3 regions of the Pseudoduganella sp. jia 9 genome follow, and region 2 is predicted to be linked to each of the others. Evidence: predicted binding sites of a transcription regulator. Region 2 holds the regulator's gene; each other region holds the start of a gene.

Region 1 (6,221 bases), on a different contig from region 2:
CCGTTATTGTTTCCGCCTCCAAAAAGCCGCGCAGAAACTGGGGACGTACCCCTGTTTAGAGGAAACTCTTTGCAAAACTGGGAACGCAAATCTGGCGCAAATGCGGGGTCGCAAATCTGGGGACGTACCCTTGTTTTGAGGAATCGTCCACGCGTTTGCCATGCATGCAGGTGGTCGATAGTCTTGCCTGGAAACAAGGGTACGTCCCCAGTTTTTGGGCGGGGAGATCGATAGTCTTGCCTGGAAACAGGGGTACGTCCCCAGTTTGTTGTCCGGGCAATAAAAAAGGCCGCTTCCGAAGAAGCAGCCTTTTCAGGTGCAGCTGGCCGAAGCCGGCATTTACCGGATGATTACATCATGCCGTCCATGCCGCCCATGCCACCCATGCCGCCCATACCACCCATGCCGCCGGCTGGCTTGTCTTCCACCACTTCAGCCACCATGCAGTCGGTCGTCAGCATCAGGCCGGCGATCGATGCGGCGTTCTGCAGTGCCGAGCGGGTCACTTTGGCCGGGTCCAGCACGCCCATTTCCACCATGTCGCCATAGGTGCCGTTGGCGGCGTTGTAGCCGTAGTTGCCGGTGCCGCCCAGGACGGCGTTGACCACCACCGACGATTCTTCGCCGGCGTTCTGCACGATCATGCGCAGCGGCTCTTCCATCGCGCGCAGCACGATCTTGATGCCGGCGTCCTGGTCAGGGTTGTCGCCCTTGACAGTCAGCGCAGCGCGGGCACGCAGCAGGGCCACGCCGCCGCCAGGAACGATGCCTTCTTCCACGGCAGCGCGGGTGGCGTGCAGTGCATCTTCCACGCGAGCTTTCTTTTCCTTCATTTCGACTTCGGTGGCAGCGCCAACCTTGATCACGGCAACACCGCCGGCCAGCTTGGCCACGCGTTCCTGCAGTTTTTCACGGTCGTAGTCCGAGGTGGCTTCTTCGATCTGCGCGCGGATCTGGCGAACGCGGCCTTCGATGCCAGCGGCTTCGCCGGCGCCGTCGATGACGATCGTGTTTTCCTTGCCCACTTCGATGCGCTTGGCCTGGCCCAGTTCTGCCAGCGTGACTTTTTCCAGCGTCAGGCCGACTTCTTCAGCCACCACCTGGCCGCCGGTCAGCACGGCGATGTCTTCCAGCATGGCCTTGCGGCGGTCGCCGAAGCCCGGAGCCTTCACTGCGCAGGTCTTCAGGATGCCGCGGATGTTGTTGACCACCAGGGTCGCCAGCGCTTCGCCTTCGATGTCTTCGGCGATGATCAGCAGCGGACGGCCGGCTTTCGCCACTTGCTCCAGTACCGGCAGCAGGTCGCGGATGTTCGAGATCTTCTTGTCGAACAGCAGGACGAACGGGTTCTCCAGCACGGCAACCTGTTTTTCCTGGTTGTTGATGAAGTACGGCGACAGGTAGCCGCGGTCGAACTGCATGCCTTCCACGATGTCCAGCTCGTCGTTCAGCGACTTGCCGTCTTCCACGGTGATGACGCCTTCCTTGCCCACTTTTTCCATCGCTTCAGCGATGCGCTCGCCGATCGAGTAGTCCGAGTTAGCGGAGATCGCGCCAACCTGGGCGATTTCCTTCGAGGTGGTGCATGGCTTGGCGATCTTGGTCAGTTCTTCGACGGTGGCGGCGACAGCCTTGTCGATGCCGCGCTTCAGGTCCATCGGGTTCATGCCGGCGGCAACGAACTTCATGCCTTCGCGCACGATGGCTTGTGCCAGCACGGTCGCGGTGGTGGTGCCGTCACCGGCGTTGTCGGAGGTCTTCGATGCGACTTCCTTCACCATCTGCGCGCCCATGTTCTGGAGCTTGTCTTTCAGTTCGATTTCCTTGGCGACCGAAACGCCGTCCTTGGTCACGGTCGGGGCGCCGAACGAGCGCTCCAGCACCACGTTGCGGCCTTTCGGGCCCAGGGTGACCTTGACTGCGTTGGCCAGGATGTTGATGCCTTCAACCATTTTGGCGCGCGCTGCGTCGCCGAAAATCACTTCTTTAGCTGCCATGTTGGAATTCTCCAGAATCTATGTAAGGGGTCGGCCGATTACTTGTTGACGATCGCCAGGATGTCTTCTTCGCGCATCACCAGCAGTTCTTCGCCGTCGACCTTGACGGCCTGGCCGGAGTATTTGCCGAACAGAACGCGGTCGCCGACTTTCACTTCCAGTGCGCGCAGCGTGCCGTTGTCGGCAACCTTGCCGTTGCCCACTGCCAGCACTTCACCCTGGTCCGGCTTTTCGGCGGCGGCATCAGGGATGATCAGACCGGATGCGGTCTTGGTTTCCTGGTCCAGGCGTTTGACGATGACGCGATCGTGCAAGGGGCGAAGGTTCATACAAAACTCCTTATGTGTACAGTGAGGTTGAATCGTTGTTAGCACTCTCGACTAACGAGTGCCAACGATTATAGGGATGGTCAGAAGTGATTTCAAGAGAATCATGTTGAGAAAATTTCCAAGCGTTAGCGTCAATGACCGGCGGGGCAGGGGAATGCCCGTTTGTGTTTTGACAAAGCCACGCCGGAGGTGCACACTATTCTTCGGATTTGGAAGCGGTCATTGAATGCTGCATCAAGCGTTGCACTGAAAACATTGCATTGAATTCTTTGTTTGGCGGAGGCTGCGATGTTCCACTCGAAATTCCCGAGAGACCTGCATGCGCCGGAATGGGTGCGTGTCGCGATCAACGTGGCCGCCGGCGCGGCGCTGGGCGTGCTGGCTGGCGCCATGCTGCTGCTGGCGCTGGGCACGGTCGCCTGATTTACCTGGCAATCCTTCCCATGCCGCCGTCCGGCGGCATGGTCCCAGCTGTCCAGTACGGCTGTCTTATCGCTACGTTCCCTTATTACGATGTAATTAAGTGTCGAACGCTGCCGATTCGGTTGACCACGTTATCGCGCCGCCCTATAGTGGCGGGATGATTGCAGACTTCCAAGAACTTTCCGACAAGATCGAGCAGCTGGCCGAGCTGGCGCTTTCGTTGCGCCGCGAAAACGCGCAACTGCGCCAAGCCAACGCTGCATTGGTGGCTGAAAACCTCGGCTACCAGAAGCGCCTGGCCGAAGCGCATGCGCGCGTATCGGCATTGCTGGAACATATCCCCCCGCTGGAAACAGCAACCCCCGAGAAAGAGGACCTCCAGTCATGAGCAACGTGGACGTCAACATCCTCGGTTCGTCGTACCGCCTCGTCTGCAAGGAAGGCGAGGAACGCGCGCTGCGCGAAGCGGCCGCGCTGCTGGACAAGAAAATGACCACCATCCGCGACACCGGCAAGGTGAAGGGCAACGACCGTATCGCCGTGATGGCCGCGCTGTCGATGGCCGCCGAGTTCCTGACGGCGAAGGCGCCGGCCGGCCCGCTGTCCGAGATCTCGCTGCTCGAAGTGCAGCACAAGATCGCCGCGATGCACCGGGTGCTCGACAGTGCGCTGACTCCCCAGGAAAATCTGTTCTGACACACGATAAGACTTTCCCTCGAGGCGTTTGAGGAGTAAACTGCGTCCTACCCTGCGGTGTTCGAGAAGTGCCATATATTCCTTGAACCATTAACACGCATAGGTCGCGGAACATTGTTCGGCGGGTGTGAGCGTCGCTAGTCCGATGAACCCGAAGTTGAACTGACTGTGACCGCCTTGAACCGTTAGGTTCAGGATGCCGGCATGACGGCACAGGCGGGGCCTTATTTGAAGCATTGAAATTTGTAGTACCGAAAGCGGTTGTCGCACTGAAAGGTGCGCAGCCGCTTTTTTACGCCTGGCTTTTTTACGTCCAGCCTTTTTCGTCGACCTATTCATGTGAGGAGCAAGGCAGATGCCGAAACAGTACTGGCTGATGAAATCCGAACCCGACGATGTCAGTTTCGACGACGTGCTCGCGTCGCAGGGCCAGACCACGTCCTGGTACGGGGTGCGCAACTACCAGGCCCGCAATTTCATCCGCGACGGCATGCGGGTCGGCGACGGCGTGCTGTTCTATCACTCCAGTTGCGCGGTGCCGGGCATCGCCGGCATCGCCGAAATCGCCAGCACGCCGTATCCGGATGCCACGCAGTTCGATCCGCAAAGCCCTTACTACGACGCCAGGGCCACGCAGGAAAACCCGCGCTGGACCGGCATCGACGTCAAGGCGGTCAAGAAGGGGCGCTACGTGGACCTGAAGGAGTTGCGCAGCCACCCGGAGCTGGAGAACATGCGCCTGCTGGCCAAGGGCAGCAGGCTGTCCGTGATGCCGGTCGAAGCGGACGAGTGGCGCTTCATCCTGAAGCTGATCGGCTGAAGCGCCAGCCGGGTGACTGACGGCGAGACCGCCGGCGCGGGCTTGCCGGCCGCGCCGGCGATGGTGGCGGGCCCGCTATGCGTGCGCCGGCGCCGCGCCGTAGGTCTTGCGCCGGTAGGACCACACCAGCATCGCGATGGCCGCCACGATCATCGGCAGCGACAGCACCTGGCCCGACGTGATCGGCAAGCCCAGTACGGTGGTTTCCCAGTCCGGCGTACGGAAATACTCAGTGAAGAAGCGTGCGCAGCCGTACAGCAGCGTGTACATGGCACCGACCGCCAGGCGCGGGCGGGCATGGCGCGCGAACATCCACAGGATGATGAACACGAGGATGCCGTCCACCAGCATCTGGTAGATCGGCGACGGGTGGCGCGGCAGCGCATCCACGTTCGGCCAGATCATCGCCCACGGCAGGTCCGGGTCGAGCACCGGGCGGCCCGGCAGTTCCGCGTTGATGAAGTTGCCGAGACGGCCCGCGGCATACCCGAGCGGCACCATCGGCGCGATGAAGTCGTACACGTCCAGCAGGTTGCGCTTCGCCTTGCGCGACCAGAACCACATGGCGACCAGCACGCCCAGGAAGCCGCCATGGAAGCTCATGCCGCCGTGCCAGACCTTGAAGATCTCCAGCGGCGTGGCGAACAGGTGCGGCTGGTAGAAGATCACTTCGCCCAGCCGGCCGCCGAGCACGACGCCCAGCATGCCGTAGAACAGCATGTCATCGAGGTCCTGGTTCTTCCAGCCCAGCGCGGCGATGTGCGGCTGTTTGATGCGCACGCGGCCCAGTGCGATGAACAGCGCGAATGCCAGCACGTACATCAGGCCATACCAGTGAATCGCCACCGGGCCCAGTTGCAGGGCGACAGGATCGGGCATCGGGTGAATCAGCATTCAGAGTCTCTTTCTCATCAAGTCCAGGAAGCCCTTGAGGACAGGGGAAGTATTGTCGCGGCGCCAGGCCAGGCCCGTTTCCACGAGCGGGGTGGCCTGCGCCAGCGGCCGGTATTCTACTCCCGGGCGGCGCAGGTTGGAGACCGATTGTGGCACAAGTGCGATGCCCATGCCGGCCGACACCAGGCTGACGATGGTCTGCATCTGGATCGCTTCCTGCCCGATGACCGGGGTGATGCCGGCGGCGCGGAATACCGCCAGGACCGCGTCGTACAGCCCAGGGGAAATCGCGCGCGGGAAAATGATCAGCGGCAGCGGCGGCAGCGCGCGCAGGTTGGCTTCGTGCTTGCCGCGCAGTTCCGGAAGGCCGGCCGGCGAGGCCAGGATCAGCGGTTCGTTCAGCACCGGCAGGTAGTCGAGTTCCGCTTTCGCCTTGTCCGGCAGCGGCGGGATCAGCAGCCCCGCATCGACGCGGCCGTGCAGCAGCTCTTCGAGCTGCAGGTCGGAGGTGGCTTCCTGCAGCGTGATCTGCACCTGCGGGAACGCGGCGCGGTACGCGCGCAGCGAAGGCGGCAGCACGCTGTAGTCCGCGGACGAGACGAATGCCAGCACCAGCCTGCCCGTGGTGCCCGACGCAGCCCGCTTGACCAGGGCCGGCAGCTCGCCCGCCTGGGCCAGCAGGCGGCGCGCTTCCGGCAGCAGCGCGTCGCCGGCCGCGGTCAGCGCCACGCCGCGGCGGTTGCGGTCGAACAGGGCGGCGCCCAGCAGGTCTTCCAGTGCGAGGATGGTCTGCGACAGCGGCGGCTGAGTCATGTGCAGGCGCTTGGCCGCACGGCCGAAGTGCAGTTCTTCGGCCACGGTGACGAAGTAGCGCAGCTGGCGGAGTTCGATGTTCATTGCGGGTGATAGCCTATTTGAATCACAGGGCATTAAATCATATATTTGACAACTGATGGCAACGCGCGCAAGCTGATGCCCTTTCGCGCACCTGTCCGCGTGTGCAGCAGTTGCTGCCCTTTATACAAGTTTGAGGAGTCCTCCATCATGCCAACCTACCGTTCC
Region 2 (6,221 bases):
GCCGCACTGCTTCATCGTTCCAGAACACGGTGCCGGCGGCATCGATCGAGATCTTCACGGCGTCGGCCGGCTGCGGCGCGCCGGAGGCCTGCGCCTTCGGCAGGTCGAGCTTCACCGCATGGGTAAACATCGGCGCGGCCAGGATGAAGATCACCAGCAGCACCAGCATCACGTCCACCATCGGCGTGACGTTGATGTCGGCCATCGCTTCCTTTTGCCGGTGATGGTTGAAGGCGCCGAATGCCATCTCAGGTCTTCGTCAGGTAGGCGTGCAGGTCGTGGGCGAACGCGTCGAGCTCGGAGAGCGTCAGGCGGTTGACGCGGTTGAAGCCGTTATAGGCCAGCACGGCGGGGATCGCCACCATGAGGCCCACGCCCGTCATGATCAGTGCTTCGCCGACGGGACCGGCCACCTTGTCGATCTCCACGCTGCCGGACGACGACACGGCCGCCAGCGCATGGTAGATGCCCCACACGGTGCCCAGCAGGCCGACGAACGGCGCGGTGGAGGCGATCGACGCCAGCAGCGTCAGGCCCGACTCCAGCCGCACGGTGGAGCGGTGGATCGCATCGCGCAACAGCCGCGTGACCTGTTCGGAACGGCCGACCGAGGTGCCGAGCGAACCGGCTTTCCCTTGCTCCCTGCCTTGCAGTGCCGGCACCGCGCCCTGCTCGGCCAGCGCCAGGTAGATGCCTTCCGGGTCGCCCGCCGATACCACGGCCACGCCATCGGCCAGCGTGGGCGCATCCCAGAAGCGCTGCACCACGTGCGCGCTGCGGCGCACCCGCCATGCCATCACCCCTTTCGACAGGATGAAGAACCAGCTTGCCAGCGACATTGCCAGCAGCAGCCAGGCGATCGCGTGACTGATCGCATCGCCCCGTTCCCAGTACCCAGCGAACGTGAAGTGCTCCATGTCAGCTGCGCGACATCAGCCGTTGAGGCCCAGCACGTCGTACATGTCGAACATGCCGGTCTGTTTGTCGGCCAGGAAGCGCGAGGCGCGCAGCGAGCCTTGCGCGTAGCCGGCGCGGCTGCTGGACTTGTGGCTGATCTCGATGCGCTCGCCGGTGCCGGCGAACAGCACGGTATGGTCGCCGATGATGTCGCCGCCGCGGATCGTCGCGAAGCCGATCGTCGACGGATCGCGCTCGCCGGTCACGCCTTCGCGGCCGTACACGGCGCATTCCTTCAGGTCGCGGCCCAGCGCATCGGCGATCACTTCGCCCATCTTCAGCGCGGTGCCGGACGGCGCATCGACCTTGTGACGGTGGTGCGCCTCGATGATTTCGATGTCGTAGCCGGTGGACAGGCTTTTCGCGGCCAGTTCCAGCAGCTTCAGCGTGACGTTGACGCCCACGCTCATGTTCGGTGCGAACACGATCGCGGTCTTGTCCGCGGCGGCCTTCAGCGCGGCCTTGCCCGCATCGTCGAAGCCGGTGGTGCCGATGACCAGCTTGATGCCGTGCGCGGCGCAGTATTCGGCGTGCTGCAGCGTGCCTTCGGGGCGGGTGAAGTCGATCAGCACGTCCGCGCCCTGCAGGCCTTCGGCCAGGTCGGCGGTGACGATCGCGCCGGATGCCTTGCCGAGGAACGCCGCGGCATCCTGGCCCAGGCCGTCGCTGCCGGCAATGCCGAGCGCGCCGGACAGGCGCAGGTCGTCGGCGTTCAGCACGGCTTCCACCAGCATGCGGCCCATGCGGCCGCCGGCACCGGCGATGGCGATGTTCAGAGTGGTCATATGTAAATCCTGTTGTTCTTGTGGTTCGTTCGATCCGTGCCCCGGTGGGCTTACTGGCCGGCTGGCGGCGTGCTGACTTCGACCGGGTTGCGGTTGCCGGAATCCTGGCCGCTCGGCAGCGGCGCGCGCTGGGCGGCCGGCTGGTTTTCGCTGTTGCGCTTCTCGTCCTTCTGGAATTGCCGGATCGGGCCGGCGATGCGGGCGATGTATTCGCGTTCCGTCGGCAGTTCGCCGCCTTCGAAGCGTTCCAGCTTGCCTTCCTTGTCGAAATGCAAGACGACGCTGCTCGTCGTCAGTTCGCCGTCGCCGCGGGCAAAGCGGAACGGATAGTCCCAGCGGTTCTCGTGGAAGATATCGTTCAGCAGCGGCGAGCCCATGATGAAGCGCACCTGGTCGCGCGTCATGCCGGGTTTCAGTTGCGCCAACATTTCCTTCGAAACAAAGTTGCCTTGCTGAATATCCGGACGGTATGGCGAGAAGAACCACATGAAGCGCTGGATCTGCGATGCCTTGGTGGTCACCGCGCCCTGCGCCGGATCGACTACGGGATTGGCCTGCTCCGCCACCTGCGCGCCTTCCTTGGGCCCCAGCACGGTCTTGCCGGCACAGCCGCCCAGTGCGAGTGCCACGCAGGCCGCCGCAAACAGGGGCACGCGGGACTTCCGCTGTTTCATTACTGGCAAGACAGCAGGCAGGACAGACGACGGTGACGCTTGGGTGACGCGCATAAGTGACCTCAAATCGATTGAGCGGAAGTGCCGAAACGCTATATCATAAAGCACTCTAGCCTAAACCGACCACCGAACATGAGTAACAGCCCTACCGACCTGAAGGCCAGCGGCCTGAAGGCGACCCTGCCGCGCCTGAAGATTCTCGACATCTTCCAGAACAGTGCCGTGCGCCACCTGACGGCCGAAGATGTCTACAAGATCCTCCTGGCCGACAATATGGACGTCGGTCTCGCCACCGTCTATCGCGTGCTGACGCAGTTCGAACAGGCAGGCCTGTTGAACCGCAATCACTTCGAAAGCGGCAAGGCGATCTTCGAACTGAACGAGGGTTCCCACCACGATCACCTCGTGTGCCTCGATTGCGGCCGCGTCGAGGAATTCGTCGATGAGGAAATCGAAGCGCGCCAGCAGCGCATCGCCGCCGAACGCGGCTTCAAGATCGCCGAGCATGCGCTGGCGATCTACGGCAGTTGCACGAAGGACAAGTGCCCGCACCGGCACTGAACGCCTGAAAGCAAACGGCCCGCAAGGGCCGTTTTTTCATCCCTGGCTCAAGGCGTTCGACAGCAGCCGCGACGTGATGTCCACGATCGGGATCACCCGTTCGTACGCCATCCGGGTCGGCCCGATCACGCCGAGCGTGCCGACGATGCGCCCATTGGCTTCGTACGGCGCGGTGACCACGCTCATCTCGTCCAGCGGCACCAGGGTCGATTCGCCGCCGATGAAGATCTGCACGCCGGACGCTTTCGACGACACGTCCAGCAACTGCATCAGGCCGGTCTTCTGCTCGAACATGTCGAACATCTGGCGCAGCGACGTCATGTTCGATGACAGGTCGCTGACCGACAGCAGATTGCGTTCGCCGGAAATCACCATGTCCTCGCCGGTATCGGCCATCGCTTCGCTGCCCGCCTCCACCGCCGCCTGCATCAGGCGGCCCATGTCGTCGCGCAGCTGGCGCAGTTCGCCCTGCATGCGGGTGCGCACTTCGTCGAAGGCCAGGCCGCTGTAGTGCTGGTTGATGAAGTTGGCCGACTGCTGCAGCTGCGACGGCGTGTAGTCGACGTCCGTCAGCAGCAGCCGGTTCTGCACGTCGCCGCCGGGTGCGACGATCACGAGCAGGATGCGTTTCTCGCCCAGGCGCAGGAATTCGATCTGCCGGAACACCGATTCGCGGCGCGGGCTCATCACCACGCCGGCGAACTGCGACAGCGACGACAGCATCTGCGCCGCATTGGCGATCAGTTTCTGCGGCGGCTGCGACTGCCCGCGCAGTTTGGACTCGACGGCGCGTTCGTCCATCGGCTGCACGGTCAGCAGCGTGTCGACGAAGATGCGGTAGCCGCGCGGCGTGGGTACGCGGCCGGCGGAGGTGTGGGGACTGGCGACATAGCCGAGCTCTTCCAGGTCGGCCATGATGTTGCGGATCGTGGCCGGCGACAGGTCAAGGCCGGAAATCTTCGACAGCGCACGCGAGCCGACGGGCTGGCCGTCGGCGATGTAGCGCTCTACGAGGGCTTTGAGCAGGGTTTGGGCACGGGTATCGAGTTGCATGATCGGTTCACAGCACAGGCTAGGGACTCATTATGCACCGCCGGGAGCGCGCCGGGAATTCAATCGGCTAACTGTTGTTCCAGCCACGCAATCAGCTCGCCCACATCGCGGCAAATCGCATCGGGAACGATGCCCGCTTCCAGGTGCGCGGTGCTGCCGGTGCGGTTCATCCACACCGCCTTCAGGCCCGCCTTTTGCGCGCCTTCCACGTCGAGGCGCAGGTCGTCGCCCACGTACACGGTTTCGTGCGGCGCCACGCCGAGCGCTTCGCACGCCGCCAGGAAGATGCCGGGATCCGGTTTCGCCTTGCCGAAACGGCTGGCTGCCAGCGATACCTTGAAATGGTGGGCGAGACCGATGACTTCAAGATCGGCATTGCCGTTCGAGACCGATCCCAGCGTGACCTTTTCGGCCAGCCGCTGCAGGCCGGGCAGCACGTCGTGGTACAGGTTCACCGTATTGCGCGCCGCCGTGAAATGCGTGATCGCCCCGTCGAGCCGGGCCAGGTCTTCGCCCACGTGGTTGAATGCGGCTTCCAGTGCGGCGCGGCGCAGGCCGATCAGGTCCAGGTGATGCTCGGGCTTTTCGGCCAGCAGCGCCATGCGGCGTTCCCGCAATTCTTCGATCGTGAAGGTCTGCGCCACCTTCGGCGCGTGCTCGGCGAGCCAGGCGTGCAGGGCCAGTTCCGCTTCGGCGATCACCGGGCCGATCGGCCACAGCGTATCGTCCAGGTCGAACAGGATGGCTTTGGGTCGTGCGATGTCGTTCATGGCGTCATTGTCGCATGGCCGGGCCCGAAAGGCCGGCCTGCTATCGCATCGGTATTTGGATGGTGCTAAATTAGCGGACTGTCATCGTTCAGGGGTCATCATGCGTCTCAACCCTTCATGCTTCGCGCGTCCAGTGTTCACTTCCTGCACGCTGCTGGCAGCCGCCATCCTGGCCGGCTGCGCCACCGCGCCGCTGCCGCCGGACGTTCTGTCGACCTGGGTAGTGCTGGGCGAGGATGGTGCGGCGACGGCGCGCGTGATCACCGCGGCCACGGCCTGCCCCACGCTGGACATCGATGGCAGGCCGGTACCGATGGCGGTACGCGCCGCGCCCGCCACGATTGCGCAACGGCCTACCGCGTCGAGCCCGGCGGATTCGAAGCCGTCGGCCTTCCCGGTGCTGGCATGCGAAGCGCCGCTGCCGGCCGGCACGCAGAAAGCCGCATTGGCCGGCATCGAACTGCCGTTGCCAGGGCACGAGGCGCGGCGCATCGTCGTCATCGGCGACACCGGCTGCCGGCTGAAGAAGGCCGACCATGCCTGGCAAGCCTGCAACGACCCCGAGCAGTTCCCGTTCGCCAGCGTGACGGCGGCCGCGGCCCGCTGGCAGCCGGATCTCGTGATCCATGTGGGCGACTACCACTACCGGGAAAATCCTTGCCCGGACGGCAATGCCGGCTGCGCTGGCAGCCCGTGGGGCTATGGCTGGGATACGTGGCGCGAGGACTTCTTCCGTCCCGCCGAACCGCTGCTGCGCGCCGCGCCATGGGTCATGGTGCGGGGCAACCATGAAAGCTGCGCGCGGGCCGGCCAGGGCTGGTGGCGCTTCCTCGATCCCCGCCCGCTGCAGGCAGGACGCGACTGCAATGCGCAGGCCGACGACGCCATCGGCGACTACAGCGATCCGTATGCGGTGCCGCTGGGCGGCGATGCGCAACTGATCGTGGTGGATACGGCGGCCACGTCATGGCGCGGCCTGAAGCCCGGCGACACCGGCTTTGCCCGCTATCGCGACGCCTACCTGCAGAGCGAGGCGCTGTCGCGGCGCAGTACCTGGAACCTGCTGGCGAACCACCATCCGGTGCTGGGCTTCGGCGCCGGCCTCGACAAGGCCAGCCAGTTGCGGCTGGAACTGGGCGACGCCGGGCTGCAGCAAAGCTTCGGCTCCGTCAACCCGATGCTGCTGCCGCCGCGCGTGCAGGCGCTGCTGTCCGGCCACGTGCATATGTGGCAACAGCTCAGCTTCAGGACCGATCATCCAAGCCAGTTCGTGGCCGGCTTTTCCGGCACGCTGGAAGATGTGGTGCCGCTGCCGGAAGAGGTCTCCGCCGTGCAGCCGGCACCCGGCGCCGAGATCGCGCACTTCAGCGTGTGGCAAGGCGGCTTCGGCTTCATGACGATGGAACGCACGGGGCCGGATG
Region 3 (6,221 bases), on a different contig from region 2:
TTGCGGTCGGCGAACGCAAGGCGGCTCGCTTCCAGGTACAGGTGCTCGGCCTGCGCGCGCGGCAGCGCTTTCAGGTCCCAGCCTTCGAGGATGTTCAGCGCCGCGAACACGGTCACGCCGCCGCTGCCGGGCAGCGGCATGCCATACAGTTCATAGCCGCGGTAGGTGCTGCGCACCGGCTGGCGGATGCGCGCTTCGTAGTTGGCCAGGTCGGCCAGCGTCATCGCGCCGCCGCGGACGGTCACGCCGGGGGCGGTGGCGGGGCGGTTGACGGCATCGACGATCGCGCGTGCCAGCGGCCCTTCGTAGAATGCCTTGACACCGCCTTGCGCCAGCGTGCGGTAGGCGCGCGCCAGGCCGGGATTCTTCAGCCGCGCGCCGGCCTGCAGCGCCTTGCCATCCTTCAGGTACAGCGCGGCGGTGGCGGGGAAGCGGCCGAACTTGCCGGTGTTTTCTTCGACCAGCCGGGAGAAATTGGCATCGACCGTAAAACCTCCGGCGGCCACCTCGATGGCCGGCGCCAGCACCTGCCGGAACGACATCGTGCCGTAGCGGCGCAGCGCTTCGTCCCAGCCGCGCACGGTGCCCGGCACGCCGACCGACTGGCCGCTGGCCACCACGGTGTCGAAATCCATCTCCTTGCCGTTGTCGAGGAAGACCGCGGGCGTAAATGCGGCTGGCGCGGTTTCGCGGTGGTCGATCGTGACGACGCGTTTTTCCTTTGCCAGGTACACCACCATGAAACCGCCACCGCCGATGCCGCAGCTGAACGGATCCGTTACGCCCAGCGTGGCCGCGGCCGCGACGGCGGCATCGACCGCGTTGCCGCCCCGGTCCAGGATCGCCAGCGCGGATTGCGATGCCCGCTCGCTGATCGTGGCGACCGCGCCGCCGGTACCGGTTGCGACCGGGGTTTTCGCGATGGCGACCGTGCCGATGGCGGTCAGGACGATGGTGGCGACGAGGCGTCTGGTCATGTATTGGCGGCGTTTCGCAGTGATTGTCGGGCTATCGTAACGCGCAAGCTTACCCGATAATCCGGCGGCGGCGCGTCCACGGCCGGCGGTTCGGGCGGCACCAGTTTTTCCAGCGCGAATGTCAATCCATCCTGCGTGAGCGTCGGCTTTGCGTTCGGCATGTTCTCGGCAAGCACGAAGTTGCGCGTGCCATGGCGGCCCGTCAGCTTGAACGTGTAGCTGATGTAGCCGGCCCAGACGCAGACCGCCCCCTGCCGGCAGCGGCTGTCGTTGATCCTTTCCAGTGTCAGGTGCGTGCCGGCGGCCAGCATCACGCTGTCGCCTTGGCCCAGCGCGTAGCTGGCGCTGGTCTTGCGTGGCTTGCGCTCCACCGTATCGGCCTGCGTGCTGTCGATGCTGCATGCCGCCACCATGCCGGCCATCAGCGCGCAGCCGACTATTCCGATGAGCCTGGCTTGCATATGTCCTCCGTGCGGCAAAGGCTGAACGGCAAGGTTATCAAATTGCCATGTCCTGCGTCGCACTGCTGAGCTATAGCTGCCCGGAAAACATCAATTCAGGAAATAAAGTTGCTTTAAAAAGGGGACGGACCCCATTTTTGAAGAAATATTTCCTCAAAAACAGGGTCCGTCCCCAGTTTTGAACGGTAAAAAACCCGGCGCGAAGGCCGGGTTCGAGGGGGAGCGGGGCGCCTTATACGTAGGCGGCCAGCGCGCCTTTCATCTTTTTCAGCGCGGCGGATTCGATCTGGCGGATCCGCTCGGCGGACACGCCGAATTCGTCGGCCAGCGTGTGCAGCGTGGCGCCGGAGCCGTCGTCGTTGGCCAGCCAGCGTGCTTCGACGATGCGGCGCGAGCGTGCATCCAGCTTGCCCAATGCGGTTTCCAGGCCTTCGGATTGCAGGCGCGTCACCTGTTCCGCTTCGAGCACCTTGGTCGGCTCCGACAGGTCGGACGACAGGTAGGCGATCGGCGAGAACTTGTCGTCTTCATCGTCGGTCGGCGCTTCCAGCGCGATATCGCGACCCGACAGACGGGTTTCCATCTCGATCACTTCTTCGCGCTTCACGTCCAGCGTTTTCGCCAGCGCGTCGATCTGGTCGGGCGTCATCGCATCCAGGCCGGTCTTGTGGCTGCGCAGGTTGAAGAACAGCTTGCGCTGGGCCTTGGTCGTGGCCACTTTCACCAGGCGCCAGTTCTTCAGGATGTACTCGTGCATCTCGGCCTTGATCCAGTGCATCGCGTACGACACCAGACGCACGTTCTGGTCCGGATCGAAGCGCTTCACGGCTTTCATCAGGCCGATGTTGCCTTCCTGGATCAGGTCGGCGTGCGGCAAGCCATAACCGAGGTAGCCGCGGGCGATCGACACCACCAGGCGCAGGTGCGACAGCACCAGCTTTTCCGCGGCCTTCAGGTCATTGTTATCCTTCAGGCGGCGGCCCAGCGAGACTTCTTCTTCATGCGTCAGCATCGGCAGGCGGTTAACAGCGGAAATGTAGGCATCCAGGTTACCCAGGTTGCCACTGAAGCCGAGTCCCAGTGCACTGCTGCCGGCTGGAACCAGGGCGGAGGGTGCGGACATCATATTCATTTTCATTCCTCGCTTGAAGTCTTGCATGGACCCGCTGCGGGATTGCAGCAGGACATTTGCGTACAGCATGCAGCGTTGAGCTTAATTCCGTCTTAACCACCGGCAAGCACCTCGTGTCAAGACCTGGTAAAGCTTTATCGTGTTCAACGTTGCGTTTAAACATATATTAGCACTCTCCGTCGGTGAGTGCCAATCTAGACAATTCAATGGCTCCGATAGCCTAATTACTATGGCTCGATACTAACCGTTAGGCCAGGAATGCGACCTGCCACCCTAATGTTACTGGGTAGAATTTGATCTGGATCAAAGGATTAGGGACAAGAGTATCGGCGCGTGACAACGAACTCTGTGCGAGAACGCACGGTCGTCCCGGAGGCCGTGTAGGAGCGCAGCCAACGTGGTTGTACGCCGGCAGGCAGGTGTGAACAAACAGATAAGGACAGTCTGCGCGATTGCAAGGGCAGACCGCCTTGAAAAAATGCTCAGGAAAGGCGCGCCAGCTGGCGGCGCACCGACAGCGCCGCACCGACCAGCCCGAGCCCCGCAGACAGCGCCAGCAGCAATGCCATCGCCAGCGGCTCGAGTGGTGCCAGCTGGAATTCGGACGCATACAGCCGGGCAAACTCGGCGATTGCCGTGTTCAATGGCCGCAGCGACAACGCCACTGCACCGAGCGCGACGGCGCCAGCGAACAGCCCCAGCAGTGCGCCGGTGTAATAGAACGGGCGCTGGATATAGGTATCGGTGGCGCCGATCAGCCGCGACACGAGGATTTCCTCGCGCTGCGTCAGTACCTGCAGCCGGATCGTATTAAACACGACCGCTACCACGACCGTGCCCAGCGTGGCCGCCAGCAGCAGCAGGCCCACGCGCAGCACGCCCAGCAGCGCGGCCAGCCGCTTGACCCACTCCGAATCGACCTGCACCGATTCGACGCCGGGGATGGCGCGGATGCTTTCCGCGATGTCATCCACATGCGCGCTTTCGGCAGCGCTCTGGAAAGCGTTCAGCCGAACGATATAACTGTCGGGCAGCGGGTTCTCCCCCAGCGTGTCGATGACGCCGGCCACGCCGTTCTTTTCCTGCAGTTCTTCCAGTGCCTTTTCGCGCGGCACGAACACGATCCGCGCATCCTTCGCCACCGCGCGCAGCGAGCCCGCCATGCCCTGCGTATGCTCGCGCGGCAGATCCTGCTTCAGGAAGACCGACAGTTCGGGATCGACGGCCAGCTGTTCGGACATCGGCCGGATATTGTCGAGCACCGTCACGCCCGCGAACGGCAGCGCCAGCGCGATCGCCACCACGAGGATGTTGAAGAAGAACGAGCCCGGCGCACGGCGCAGGTGCGCCAGCGCCGCGCCCAGCGCAAAGCCGTGTTGACGCAGCCACACGCTCATGCGGCCTCCGCCAGCAGTGCACCCTGCTTCAGGTGGATCACGCGGCTGGCACTGTCCAGCACCAGCTCGTCGTGGGTGGAAATCAGGCACGTCACGCCGGCCTTGTTGAAGGCGCGCAGCGCATCGAACACCTTGTTGGCGCTGGCGCGGTCCAGGTTCGCCGTCGGCTCGTCGGCCAGGATGATCTGCGGCCGGTTGACGATGGCGCGGGCGATCGACACGCGCTGCTGCTCGCCGCCGGACAGGGCCAGCGGGCTGGCGGCGGCGCGGCTCAGCAGGCCTACCTTGTCCAGCGCGGCACGGGCGCGCTCTTCCGCCTGGCCGCGCGGCAAGCCGGTGACCAGCATCGGCATCATCACGTTGGCCAGCACGGAGCGGTCGGTCAGCAGGCGCTGCTGCTGGAAAATCAGGCCCAGGTTGCGGCGCAGGAAGGGCACGCCGGCACTTTTCAGCCGGCCGATGTCGGTGCCGTTCACGGTGACCTGGCCCGACGTGGGGCGCTCCATCGCCGCGATCAGCTTCAGCAGCGTGGATTTGCCGGCGCCGGAAGGGCCCGCCAGATAGACGAGCTCGCCCTTGGCGACCGTCAGCGTGACATCGCGCAGCGCGGTGGTGTCGCCAGCGTATTGCTTGGTGACGTTGACGAATTCGATCATGGCTGTTTGCGCTCCCCAGCCATCAACCGAGCAGCGCTTCGACGAATTCCTCGGCGTCGAACGGCTGCAGGTCCTCGATCTTCTCGCCGATGCCGATGAAGTACACGGGCACCGGGCGCACGCGCGCGATCGCGGCCAGCACGCCGCCCTTGGCGGTGCCGTCCAGCTTGGTAATGATCAGGCCGGTCAGCTGCAGTGCATCGTCGAATGCCTTGACTTGCGCCAGCGCATTCTGGCCTGTGTTGCCGTCGATGACGAGCAGCGTTTCGTGCGGCGCCTCGGCCATGCCCTTGGCGATCACGCGCTTGATCTTCTGCAGCTCGTTCATCAGGTGCAACTGGGTCGGCAGGCGGCCTGCCGTATCGATCATGACGACATTGGTGCCCTTCGCCTTGCCGGACTGCACCGCGTCATACGATACGGCGGCCGGGTCGCCGGATTCCTGCGAGACCACGGTCACGTTGTTGCGCTGGCCCCAGACCATCAGCTGCTCGCGGGCGGCGGCGCGGAAGGTATCGCCGGCGGCCAGCAGCACGGACTGGCCGTGCGCCTGCATGTGCTTGGCGAGCTTGCCGATCGTGGTGGTCTTGCCGGCGCCGTTGACGCCGGAAATCATCATCACTGTCGGCTGGTGCCGGCCCAGCTCGAAGGATTTTTCGAGCGGGCGCAGCAGGTCGATCATCAAGGCCTTCAGCGCCACCTTGACGGCCGCCGCATCGGTCAGTTTGTCATCCTTGACCTTGCGCTTGAGTGCTTCGAGCAGGTAGCCGGTGGCATCGATGCCGGCGTCGGACATCAGCAGCGCCGCTTCCAGCTCGTCGTACAGGTCGTCGTCTATGCGGGCGCCGACGAACAGCAGCGACAGGTTGGCGGAGGTTTTCGACAGGCCGGCCTTGAGCCGGCCCATCCAGGACTGCTTGCTTTCCGGGCGTGGCGCCGTTTCGGCGTCGAAAACAAGCGGCGCCGCATCGGCATGGACGGGCGGCACGGGATCTGCGGAATGGGGAGCCGGGACGGGCGCCTGGTCCGCAGGTGCGGCCGGCGGCACGTCGGGCGTGACGGTTTTTTTCTTGAAGAAGCTGAACATGTGTCGTGGGGGCTGCGGCCGCTCGGGGCCGGTAACACGCTGGGAATGGTTTCTTGCGCCGGCTATTCTACCAGAGCGCTTCGGAAAACCTTGCTGAAAGGGTATTTTCGGTTTTTACCGGCCGGGCTTGCCCATGCCCGGCCTTTGCCCGGCCGCCGGGCGCCAGTTATTGAAGGTCAGGCCGCGGTGTGCCTGCGCTGGTCGCGGCGCCAGCTGGCCAGCGCGCTGGCCACGTCCGGCAGCGTCAGCACCTGCACGTAAGCGGGTACGCGCCGGCGCAGCGCGGCATTGCCGCCGCCAGCCCACAGCGCCACCGGTTCCGGCAGGCGGGCCCGCAGTTCCTTCAGTGCGTCCAGCACTTGGCGGGTGTTCATCGACGTCGAGAACGACAGCGTCACCACGTCCACCTGCAGTGCGCGGGCCGCGTCGACGATGTCGGGCAGCGGGGTTTGCGGCCCCAGCGAATAGCAGCCGGAGCCTTCCGCCACCATCAGCGCTTCGGACATCAACA

Evidence for each region. The regulator HrcA, encoded in region 2, represses chaperone genes, less so after heat shock. The targets are predictions, from matches to a motif close to TTAGCACTCNNNNNNNNNGAGTGCTAA.
Region 1: a site for HrcA is predicted at 2,365-2,391, ahead of groES (co-chaperone GroES). Genes of this name have one in related genera too.
Region 3: a site for HrcA is predicted at 2,737-2,763, ahead of rpoH (RNA polymerase sigma factor RpoH). Genes of this name have one in related genera too.

The regions. Positions count from the first base shown of each region.
Region 1 covers NZ_JBUPWE010000029.1:58,206-64,426, reverse strand. Annotated here, with positions in the region: gene groL (chaperonin GroEL) at 351-1,997, opposite strand; gene groES (co-chaperone GroES) at 2,036-2,326, opposite strand; gene ACY34H_RS28560 (hypothetical protein) at 2,615-2,749, shown strand; gene ACY34H_RS28555 (hypothetical protein) at 2,850-3,137, shown strand; gene ACY34H_RS28550 (cell division protein ZapA) at 3,134-3,445, shown strand; RNA gene ssrS (6S RNA) at 3,492-3,672, shown strand; gene ACY34H_RS28540 (EVE domain-containing protein) at 3,801-4,265, shown strand; gene lgt (prolipoprotein diacylglyceryl transferase) at 4,341-5,159, opposite strand; gene ACY34H_RS28530 (LysR family transcriptional regulator) at 5,160-6,056, opposite strand; gene ilvD (dihydroxy-acid dehydratase) at 6,204-6,221, shown strand, end outside.
Region 2 covers NZ_JBUPWE010000005.1:347,794-354,014, forward strand. Annotated here, with positions in the region: gene ACY34H_RS08000 (ExbD/TolR family protein) at 1-247, opposite strand, end outside; gene ACY34H_RS08005 (MotA/TolQ/ExbB proton channel family protein) at 249-917, opposite strand; gene dapB (4-hydroxy-tetrahydrodipicolinate reductase) at 933-1,742, opposite strand; gene ACY34H_RS08015 (outer membrane protein assembly factor BamE) at 1,793-2,395, opposite strand; gene fur (ferric iron uptake transcriptional regulator) at 2,549-2,977, shown strand; gene hrcA (heat-inducible transcriptional repressor HrcA) at 3,014-4,030, opposite strand; gene ACY34H_RS08030 (HAD family hydrolase) at 4,090-4,800, opposite strand; gene ACY34H_RS08035 (metallophosphoesterase family protein) at 4,901-6,221, shown strand, end outside.
Region 3 covers NZ_JBUPWE010000014.1:49,990-56,210, reverse strand. Annotated here, with positions in the region: gene ggt (gamma-glutamyltransferase) at 1-977, opposite strand, end outside; gene ACY34H_RS19410 (hypothetical protein) at 974-1,438, opposite strand; gene rpoH (RNA polymerase sigma factor RpoH) at 1,671-2,564, opposite strand; gene ftsX (permease-like cell division protein FtsX) at 3,053-3,967, opposite strand; gene ACY34H_RS19395 (cell division ATP-binding protein FtsE) at 3,964-4,623, opposite strand; gene ftsY (signal recognition particle-docking protein FtsY) at 4,646-5,710, opposite strand; gene ACY34H_RS19385 (MerR family transcriptional regulator) at 5,887-6,221, opposite strand, start outside.